One region of the Arthrobacter sp. MDT2-16 genome, then DNA from elsewhere that is predicted to be linked to it. Evidence: riboswitches for the same ligand, from Rfam matches in the RefSeq annotation. Region 1 holds a riboswitch; the other holds the start of a gene.
What was found. Region 1 has a riboswitch for thiamine pyrophosphate ahead of thiM (hydroxyethylthiazole kinase). Riboswitches for the same ligand answer to the same signal wherever they lie in the genome.
Positions count from the first base shown of each region.

Region 1 (4,977 bases):
GCTGGCCCTTACCCGATCGGCCCCACTCGATGCCACGTACGAGCTATCGGGGCCGGAGCTGCTGACCTTCGCGCAAGCAGCTGAAATCCTCGCTGAGGCATGTCGCAGGCCGGTGACCTTTGAATCGGTCGATGTTCCGACCTTCGTGGAGGATCTCGCCGCCGACGGGATACCAGCCCAAGAAGCCGAACCTCTGGCACACCTCTTCACGGACATCCTCGACGGCCGCAACGCTTCACTCACTGACGGAATCCAGGTCCTCCTCGACCGTCAGCCTTCATCACTGCAGACCTACGCGCAACGCACCGTCGAAGCCGGAGGTTGGTCGTGATCCAGGTCGCCACAGTCGTGGGCGCAGGTCTTCTTGGCGGCGTGTACGCAGCTTTCTCCGCAATGGTCATTCCCGCGCTACGACGCCTCGACGATGAAGGTGCCACCGCCGCAATGATCCAGATCAACAGGAAAGCAGAACGCGGACCCTTCATCGTGATGTTCGGAGTCGCCGCCCTGGCAGCCACCGGTTCCGCCATAACCGCAGCACCCCGAGGAAACACCATCGAACTGGTCATCGCGGGGGCATCCCTGGCGAGCACCATCGTAACGATGACAGTCAATGTCCCACTCAACAGGCGACTCGAACGAGACGGTTCAACTTTCTGGAACGTTTACAGCCACCATTGGACGACCGCGAACACAGTGCGCGCCACACTCGCCGCTACCGCTGTACTCACTGCTGCTACACACTGGTCCCCCACCTGAATCGGGAACGCTCAGAAGCGCTCCTTATGTCCCATACGAGATCAGCGGTTTCAGCCAGTCATCGCAGCACCACCTGGTCCTGCCTCCCAGTGCGGGATCGCCTAGCGGGCGGGCGTGTTGGGGGCGTGGGCGCTGAGGAACGATCGCGGCGAGGCGTTCGGGCAGGTCGAGTGTCGGGCCGAGCCCGTCCAGGGGTGAGCTCATGCCAGGCGGTGCCGGACCTGCTGGGCAGCAGCCGGATGAAGACGGAACTCGTATGCCCATACGACCGTGAACGCAGTGAGGAAGACCGTAACCAGCCCGGCGATGTCGCCGAGCCACATTCAGATGGCAGTGGAGGCCTCATCATCGGCTGCGGACTGCCCACCGCCGGCAGGACACTCGCCGCCCCCGACCTCGACTCGTACCTCATCCGTGGATCAGACCGGGTCTTCTCGGAAGACCTCTGAGGTCCCGACGCCGAGGTCCTGTAGGGGATGGCCCTATGTTCTTCGTTGCACTGGAACCACCCCTGAGCCTGTTGATTCGAGGAACGCCGCTGCTCCTGCCCTCGCCTCCTGTGATGGGCGATCACCTGCGTTCCCGATCCCCGCATCGTTCCGGGAGTCCCGGACGGTGCGACGAGGTGTCAGGAGCACAAGCCGAATGCCGACCGCCTCGGCCGGACCTGGTCGGTTCGGTGGATGTGCGACGGTGTACCGACCAGGCACGCGACAGGTCGCTCGGCTGGCAACCTGATCGTGGGCGCTTCATGGGCTCACTGATGCTCCGAGACCTGTGCGGCCCGGGTTGTTTCCGGGGTCAGTCCATGACGAGGCCCCCGTCGACCACCAGGTTCTGCCCGGTGATCGCCCGGGCCCAGGGAGAGGCGAAGAAAAGGACCGTGTCCGCGAATTCCTGCGGTGTGGTGACACGTCCCAGCGGGGTGGAGGACGCGATGAGGTCGAACACCTCCTCGGGGGTGGCTGCGCTGGCATCGGTGGTGCGCAGCAGGCCGCCAGAGACCATGTTCACCGTGACATCGTGCTGGCCCAGGTCCTTGGCCAGAGTCCGGGTCAGCGAGAGCAGGGCCGCTTTCGCCGCGGTGTAGTCGTGGTAGGGCACCACAGGGTTCTGGAACAAGTTGGTGCCGATGTTGATGACCCGCCCGAACCCTTGTTCCCGCATTCCGGGCAGAGCGGCTTGGATTGTGTTCAGGGCTCCTCGGACACTTCCGGAGAACTGGGCTTCGAACGCATCCCAATCAATCTCAGCTGCATACGGGCGGGCGTCTCCGTTGAAGGAGAAGGGCGCTAGCGCGTTGTTGACCACGGTGGTGATCGGGGCTCCGAAGTGTTGCTGCGCGTGTTCGAGCATGGCGCGTACCTGTTCGGGATCGGTGACATCAGCTTCCAGCGCTACAGCCCGTGACGAACCGATACGAGTTGCGCGTTCCTGGGCGCTGTCGTGGCTGACGCGGTAGTTGATCACCACCCGTGCGCCTTCGGCGGCGAAGGCATCGACGATGCTGGAGCCGAGTCCGCGGCCGCCACCGGTGATTAACACGACCTGTTCTCTGAGTTGCATGAAGGGACTTCCCTGGCTTCAGGGCGACAGAATGCGGAACCGACACCCGCAGGGGCCGGGAGGACATCCCTTCGCCAGTACGAACTGGATCAGGTTCAACGGGTGTCATCTCAGCCGGTGGGAACCGGCACCCCGTGTCACTACCTCCACACTAACCCTGGCCGGCTGGAGGAGGGTCGGCCGGATCGGCGGGACGGGGTGGATTCAGACGATCATGGCAGCGCCGGGGCCTTGGTGCTCCGGCTGGCTCCGACGGGAGCCACGCGCCTTTCCACAAGTGGCTGCTGTTCCATGCGTTGTGCGGGGAAACGCTAGGGTGGCAGTAGTGACACGGGGTGCTGCCCGCCAATGGTGCAGCTGAGAATCGATACCCGTTGAACCTGATCTAGTTCGAACTAGCGAAGGGATGTCGCGGATGGCTATTCGCTATACATCATCGGATTGTGCCGCACTGCTCGAGGAGTCGAGGGCCCGGAGCCCTCTGGTGCAGATCATCACCAACGCGGTGGTGACCAACTTCACCGCCAATGTGCTGCTCGCCCTAGGGGCAGCTCCGGCGATGGTGGACATACCGGAGGAGGCCGGGCAATTCGCCTCCGTAGCATCGGGGCTCCTGGTCAATCTGGGCACCCCAGGGCAGGAGCAGCGGGCCGCGATGGTCGAGGCCGTGCAGGCCGCCGATACCGCCGGCACCCCATGGGTCCTCGATCCGGTGGCAATCGGATCTCTGACCGTCCGCACACACTTGGCCCATCAGCTTGTCACCCACCGCCCGAGCATCATCCGCGGCAACGCGTCGGAGATCCTGGCTCTGGCCGGGGTAGGAACCGGGGGCCGGGGAGTGGATTCAACCGAAGAGCCCGCCTCCGCTCTCGAGGCCGCCAGGCAGTTGGCTGCCTCGTCCGGGTCGGCGGTGGCGGTATCCGGTGCGGTCGATCTGTTTGTCGGACCGGACGGACAGATGGTCGCTGCAGCCAATGGGAACTCCCTCCTGACCCGTGTCACGGGTGGCGGGTGCGCGTTGGGTGCGGTGATGGCCGCTTTCGCGTCGCTGACCGATGATGCAGTGTTGGCCGCGACAGCAGCCACCGGTGCTTACACCATTGCAGCGGAGCAGGCTGCGGCGCAGGCACACGGCCCGGGGAGCTTCGCGGTGAGCTTCCTCGACATGCTTGCAGGCCTCACACCTGACGACGTCATCATGAGGCTGGACCTCCGTTCCGTCGAAGCATCGGGCTCCGCACGATGATCCGCCAGGGCTTCAGGGCGGACCTCAGCCAGCACCTGCCGCTGTACCTGGTGACTGATACGGCGCAGTGCAGCCCACGATCGGTCGCGACAGTCGCGGCCGAGGCCGTGGCCGGCGGTGCCACGATGATCCAGGTGCGGGACAAGGAAGCCTCCGCGCGGGACCTGCTGCACCTGCTCGTGACTGTCGCGGATTCTGTCGGAGGCACCGTGCCGGTATTGGTCGATGACCGGGTGGATATCTTCCTGGCGGCTCGGGCCGCGGGAGCGCAGGTAGCCGGGGTGCATGTCGGTCAGTCCGACGTGCCGGCAGACCTCGTCCGGGCGCTGGTAGGACCGGAGACCATCGTCGGCTTGAGTGCGGCAACCACGGCCGAGATCCGCGCGGCGCACCGGTTTCCGGTCGGGATGGTGGATTACCTAGGGGTCGGTGCCATTCATGCGACCGCTACCAAGCCCGATCATCCTGAGCCCTTGGGGATCAGCGGCTTCAGTGCCCTCGTCACGGCAAGTTCCCTGCCGTGTGTCGCGATCGGGGGAATCAGTGGCGCTGATCTACGCCCTCTGCGAGATGCCGGTGCCGTCGGGGTGGCCGTCGTATCCGCCATCTGCGCGTCGAAGGATCCCAGGTCCGCGGCAGAGGCGTTGAAGGAGGCATGGTGTTCCTGAATGATCTGAACCCGCGTGAAGTTCCTCGGATTCTCAGCATCGCCGGAACCGACCCGACCGGTGGCGCGGGCATTCAGGCCGACCTGAAAAGCATCGCCGCCCTCGGCGGATATGGAATGGCGGTCGTCACGTCCCTGGTGGCGCAGAACACGCGGGGCGTTCGTTCCGTACACACCCCACCACCGACGTTCCTCGGAGAGCAACTCGATGCGGTCAGTGACGATGTGACGATCGATGCGGTGAAGATCGGCATGCTGGGAGACGTAGCGACCATCACCGTTGTCCGGGAATGGCTCGGCCGGGTACAGCCGCCTCTGGTGGTGCTGGATCCTGTCATGGTTGCCACCAGCGGGGACCGGCTCCTGGCCGCTGACGCCGAGACCGCGTTGCGCGAACTGGTCGGCCAGGCTCACTTGGTGACCCCCAACCTTCCCGAACTAGCCGTCCTGGTGGGCGGACCGATCACCGCACAGTGGCCCGTAGCTCTCGACCAGGCCCGAGAACTGTCCACTACCTCCGGAACGGTGGTGCTCGTCAAGGGCGGCCACCTGGACGCCGACGGCAGCCCCGACGCACTCGTCGACACCTCCGGACGACTGGGAAGCACCCACGACGGAAAGGTCTTCGAGATCATCACCCCCCGGGTGGACACCAGGAATTCACACGGAACCGGGTGTTCACTGTCCTCCGCCATCGCCACCGTGATGGCGAGGACCGGCGATTGGACCCGCGCAC
Region 1 is NZ_JBTNDP010000008.1:123,369-128,345, reverse strand. It holds gene ACX80N_RS14380 (SDR family oxidoreductase) at 1-331, shown strand, start outside; gene ACX80N_RS14375 (anthrone oxygenase family protein) at 328-759, shown strand; gene ACX80N_RS14370 (3-oxoacyl-ACP reductase) at 1,561-2,325, opposite strand; TPP riboswitch at 2,375-2,470, opposite strand; TPP riboswitch at 2,647-2,749, shown strand; gene thiM (hydroxyethylthiazole kinase) at 2,732-3,574, shown strand; gene thiE (thiamine phosphate synthase) at 3,571-4,242, shown strand; gene thiD (bifunctional hydroxymethylpyrimidine kinase/phosphomethylpyrimidine kinase) at 4,230-4,977, shown strand, end outside.

Region 2 (4,977 bases), on a different contig from region 1:
GCTGACCTCGGCCGCCTCCAGCGCGAACTCCGGCATCTACTCGACCTCACGCATGGTCTACGGGCTGGCGCAGGACGGCAACGCGCCGCAGTCGTTCGGCAAGCTCAGTTCCCGCAAGGTCCCGCAGAACGCCCTGCTGTTCTCCTGCATCTTCCTGCTCGCCGGGCTGATCCTGCTCTACTCGGGCGACTCCGTGATCGGTGCCTTCACCATCGTCACCTCGGTGGCCTCGGTCCTGACGATGTTCGTCTGGTCCATGATCCTCATCAGCTACCTCGCGTTCCGCCGCCGCCGGCCCGAGCTGCACGAGGCATCTGCCTTCAGGATGCCCGGCTCCTCGTTCATGCCGTACGTGGTCCTCGCGTTCTTCCTCTTCATGCTCGTGGCCCTCGCACAGGCTGAGGACACGCGCCTGGCACTGGTCATCGCGCCCCTGTGGTTCGCGCTGCTCGGCGGTGCCTGGTTCCTGAACCGCAGGACCCCGCTCCAGCAGGCCCGCATCGAGGAGCACAAAGCCCTGGTGCGGTCCGAACGGGCCCGCACCGCGTAGGTCCGGCCCTCCCGTTCAGACGAAGGACCGTCCCGTCCGGGGGCGGTCCTTCGTGCGTCCGGCCTGCGCCATCGGTCCGGGCGAGGCTGTCCCCCGGCCGTGCGCGGGCGGCTCTCCGGAGGGGCCGGAGTGCCGGCGCCGGCTGACGAGGGCTGCGTTGAGACCCCCGATGGCAGCGGCGGTGATGAGGCTGTAGAGGACGGCGGCGTCCAGGGCACGCCCGGTCTCGGTGTGCGCGATCACGAGGACCGGCATCAGCACGAGCAGGGTGGTTAGGAACCAGAGGGCCCTGCTGTGGACGAAGCGCATGTCTCCTCCTTCGGCCGACGGTCTGCGACCCTCCAAGCCTAGGAAGGAAGACGACCCCGCGCGTCATCCCTGAGTAGTAAGGGGCCGGTCGTCACCGGGAGGCGACTCCGTTCCCGGGGTCGCTGCAGCAGGGGCGTTCTCAGGTCCGGCTGCCATACTGCGGGGATGGCCAAGAACAGGAGCACATCCGGCCGGGGTGTCCTCGCCGCCCGTTTCGACGACGACCTGAAGGACCGCCTGCGCTCCGCGGCGGTCAGTCCCCAGCTCCTCCTCGCCGCCAAGGCCGCGCTTGCCGCGGCCGTCGCCTGGACCCTTGCGCTGGCCATCCCCGGGGAGGCCTCCCGGTACCCGTACTACGCACCGCTGGGCGCCCTGCTCGCGATCTACCCCACCGTCGCCGGGTCGCTGAAGTCGGGACTGCAGACGGTCGTCGGTCTCACGATCGGGATCGTCCTGGCCTACGTGGCGGTCTGGGCAGGGGATCCGAACTGGGCGACGATCGCCTTCGTCGTCGGAGCGGGCGTGCTCCTGGGAGGCGCCCTGCGGAGGACGGCGGGCGGTGGGTCCGGCATCGCGTCCGCCGGGCTGTTCGTCCTCGTCATCGGCAACGACAACCTCGGGTACTCGCTCGGCTACCTCGTGCAGACCGTGGTGGGGGTGGGCGTGGGGGTCGCGGTGAGCGCGCTGATCCTGCCGCCACTGAACCTGAATGACGCCGTGGGGCAGATGAGCCGGCTCCGCAGGACGGCGGCCCGGCAGCTGCAGGAGATGGGCGAGGCCCTCGAGACGGACTGGGCCGCGGACGACCCCCGCTGGTCGGAGCGCCGGGACGACCTCATGGCGTCCGCCCGGAACGCGCGCGACGCCCTGCAGTACGCGGACGAGAGCCGGAAGGGCAACGTGCGGCGCCGCTTCCACCCGCGCGACGTCCGCCGCGACCACCAGCACGTGGAGGTCCTCGAGGTGGTCGCCGCCCACACGCTGAATATCACGAACATGCTGCAGGACGCCCTGCACGGGACGTCCAGGGAGCACCCCATCCCAAGGGCCGTCCGGCCGGCCCTCCAGCGCTCGTTCACCGCCGTCGGTGACGTGCTCGACCTGTGGACGGTGGAGGAGGACGACGCCGCCACGCTCCAGGCCGCCGAGGACAGCCTGCGGGCCCTCGCGGCCGCGGCGTACGACTCCTCCACCCCGGACGTGCCCTTCGGCGCCGCGGCCGCCATCGCCATGAGCCTGCACCGCATCCTGCAGGCCGTGACACCCGGGCTGCGCATCGAGGGCGCGGACTGATCGGGGGACCGGCCGCGGGATGCCACGAAAAAGGGAGGAGGGACGCCCCTCCTCCCTTCGACCTCCTCCGACCGGCGGAAGGCCGGACCGGGTCAGGTCAGGTCGCGGGTCTTCGAGTACCGGGCGATCGCCTTCTGCGTGGAGCGGTTGGTGAGCACCTGGATGGTGGTGCTCACGGCCCCCGAGATGATGGCGAACACGAGCGCCGAGCGCAGGGTGTTCTCCAGCCCGTCCTTGCTCTTCGGCGGGGCCTCGCCCGTGATCTTCTCCCACAGGAAGTCGACGAGCTTGGTCCCGACGAAGCCCGCACCCGCGCTGAGGCCGACGCCGAGCAGTTTGAACACCACGTTCATGGTTTCTCCTTCTGGTCCGAATAGTCCTGCGCCTAGCCTAGTCGTGCTCCGCACCCGATCGCAGGCACGATCGGCGGGACACCGCCGCGCCGGTGTAGGATCGGGAACGCTCAAGCAACACACGACAGGGGAGCGCCGATCGGCAGCATGCTGCCGGGCCGGGCGCTGAGAGTGCGGACCGCCGCAGACCCTCGAACCTGATCCGGCTAGTACCGGCGAAGGGAGTCGAGTTCTCAGAGTGCACGGGTATCGCTGCGTCGACGCCCGACACTCTCCCCTCCTGTATCCCAGGAGGAATTCCCATGGCATCGTCAACATCCCTCAGGGGCGCCCCGGCGTCGACGCGGCAGTGGCGCGTCGTCGACATCGTGGTGGCCTCGGTCATCGCGGTCGCCGTCGGCGTCCTGTTCTTCGCGTGGTCCGCCGGTTACTCCGGCATCAGCGTCCTCACCGCCGGTTTCCCGCCGCTCGCAGGCCTGTACTCGGGCGGCTGGCTCATCGCGGGCGTGCTCGGCGGGCTGATCATCCGGAAGCCCGGCGCGGCCATCTACTGCGAGGTGCTGGCCTCGGTGGTCTCCGCGCTCATCGGGACCCAGTGGGGGGTGAGCGTGCTGCTCTCCGGGGCCATCCAGGGCATCGGGGCGGAACTGGTCTTCCTGCTCTTCCTCTACCGGAAGTGGAACCTCCCGGTCGCGCTCCTCGCCGGGCTCGGTGCGGGCCTGGCGCTCGCCATCAGCGAGAACATCCTCTACAACGCGCTGTGGAGCATCGAGTTCAAGCTCCTCTACACGCTGTTCGCGAGCATCTCCGGCGTCGTCATCGCGGGCCTGCTCTCATGGCTGGCCATGCGCGGCCTCGCGAGGACGGGCGTGCTGTCCGCCTTCGCGGCCGGGCGTACGGCGGACGTGTGACACCAGCGAATGCGCCGTCCCCGGGCGCGGTGCACATCCGCACCCGGGGATGGGGGTGGCGTCACGCCGGCCGCAGGGCCTTCGCCGCGCGCCACCTCGACCTCGAGATCCAGCCCGGCGAGCGCGTGCTGCTCCTCGGTGCTTCCGGTGCGGGCAAGTCCACCGTCCTGCACGGCCTGGCGGGCCTGCTCGGAAGCCAGGACGAGGGGGAGCAGGAGGGCGAGCTCCTGCTCGACGGCACGCACCCCGCCGCGTCGCGGGGGCGGGCCGGGCTGGTCCTGCAGGATCCCGAGACGCAGGTGGTCCTCGCCCGCGTGGGCGACGAGGTGGCCTTCGCCGCCGAGAACCTCGCCGTGCCCCGTGAGGAGATCTGGCGGCGCGTGGGACGCGCGCTCGACGACGTGGGCCTCGACCTCCCGCTCGACCACCCCACCACCGCCCTGTCCGGCGGGCAGAAACAGCGCCTCGCGCTCGCCGCGGTCCTCGCGATGGAACCCGGACTGCTCCTGCTGGACGAACCCACCGCGAACCTGGATCCCGACGGCGTCCTGGAGGTCCGCGACGCCGTGGTGCGCGTCCTCGAGCGCACGGGCGCCACGCTCGTGGTCGTCGAGCACCGCGTGGCCGTCTGGGCGGACGTCGTGGACCGCGTGATCGTGCTCGACGCCGCCGGCGGGGTCCTCGCCGACGGTCCCCCCGCCACCGTCCTCGTCCAGGAGGGCACCCGCACGCGCCTCGCCGCGGCAGGGGTCTGGGTGCCGGGGTGGCAGCCCGCTGTCGGCGGGACGATGCCCGGGAGCTCCGGCTTCGGCGACGGCGTGCTCCTGTCAGCGCACGGCCTGGGCGTCGCCCGGACGCGGCGCGGCCCTGCCGCCGTCGAGGATCTCGACCTGACGGTGCGGGCCGGGGAGGCCCTGGGCATCACCGGGCCCAACGGCGCCGGGAAGTCCACGGCCGCGCTGACGCTCGGGGGCCTGCTGCGCCCGCGCGCCGGGCGGCTCGACGCCTCACCGCTCCTGGCGGGAACGGCCGGGAGCGATCCGTTCCGCTGGCGCTCGGCCCAGCTGGTGCGGCGCATCGGGACCGTCTTCCAGGAACCCGAGCACCAGTTCCTCACCGCGACCGTCGCGGACGAGCTCGCGTTCGGGCCGCGGCAGGCCGGCATCGCCGAGGCGACGCGCACCGCGAGCGTCGCCGAGCGGCTGCGCCTCACGCACCTGCTGCAGGCCAACCCGTTCACGCTCTCCGGCGGGGAGAAACGGCGCCTGTCGGTGGCGACGATGCTCGCCACCGCGCCGCGCGTCCTCGTCCTCGACGAGCCGACGTTCGGCCAGGACGCGGGGACCTGGGCGGAGCTCGTCACCCTGCTCCGTGAACTGGTCGACGACGGCGTGGCCGTGCTGTCGGTGACGCACGACGCCGAGTTCATCGCCGCCCTCGGCGGCACCACCCTGCACATCTCCGGCGGGGCGGGACGGCTGGTGTCCCGATGAGCACCGACTACCTGACGCCCGTGCTCACCGGGACGACGCTCATGCGGGCCAACCCGGTGTCCAAGCTG
Region 2 is NZ_JBTNDP010000001.1:549,472-554,448, reverse strand. It holds gene cycA (D-serine/D-alanine/glycine transporter) at 1-550, shown strand, start outside; gene ACX80N_RS02680 (hypothetical protein) at 566-859, opposite strand; gene ACX80N_RS02675 (FUSC family protein) at 1,025-2,152, shown strand; gene ACX80N_RS02670 (DUF4235 domain-containing protein) at 2,245-2,505, opposite strand; TPP riboswitch at 2,622-2,746, shown strand; gene ACX80N_RS02665 (ECF transporter S component) at 2,808-3,416, shown strand; gene ACX80N_RS02660 (ABC transporter ATP-binding protein) at 3,413-4,909, shown strand; gene ACX80N_RS02655 (energy-coupling factor transporter transmembrane component T family protein) at 4,906-4,977, shown strand, end outside.
Region 2: another riboswitch for thiamine pyrophosphate. It lies ahead of ACX80N_RS02665 (ECF transporter S component); the one in region 1 lies ahead of thiM (hydroxyethylthiazole kinase).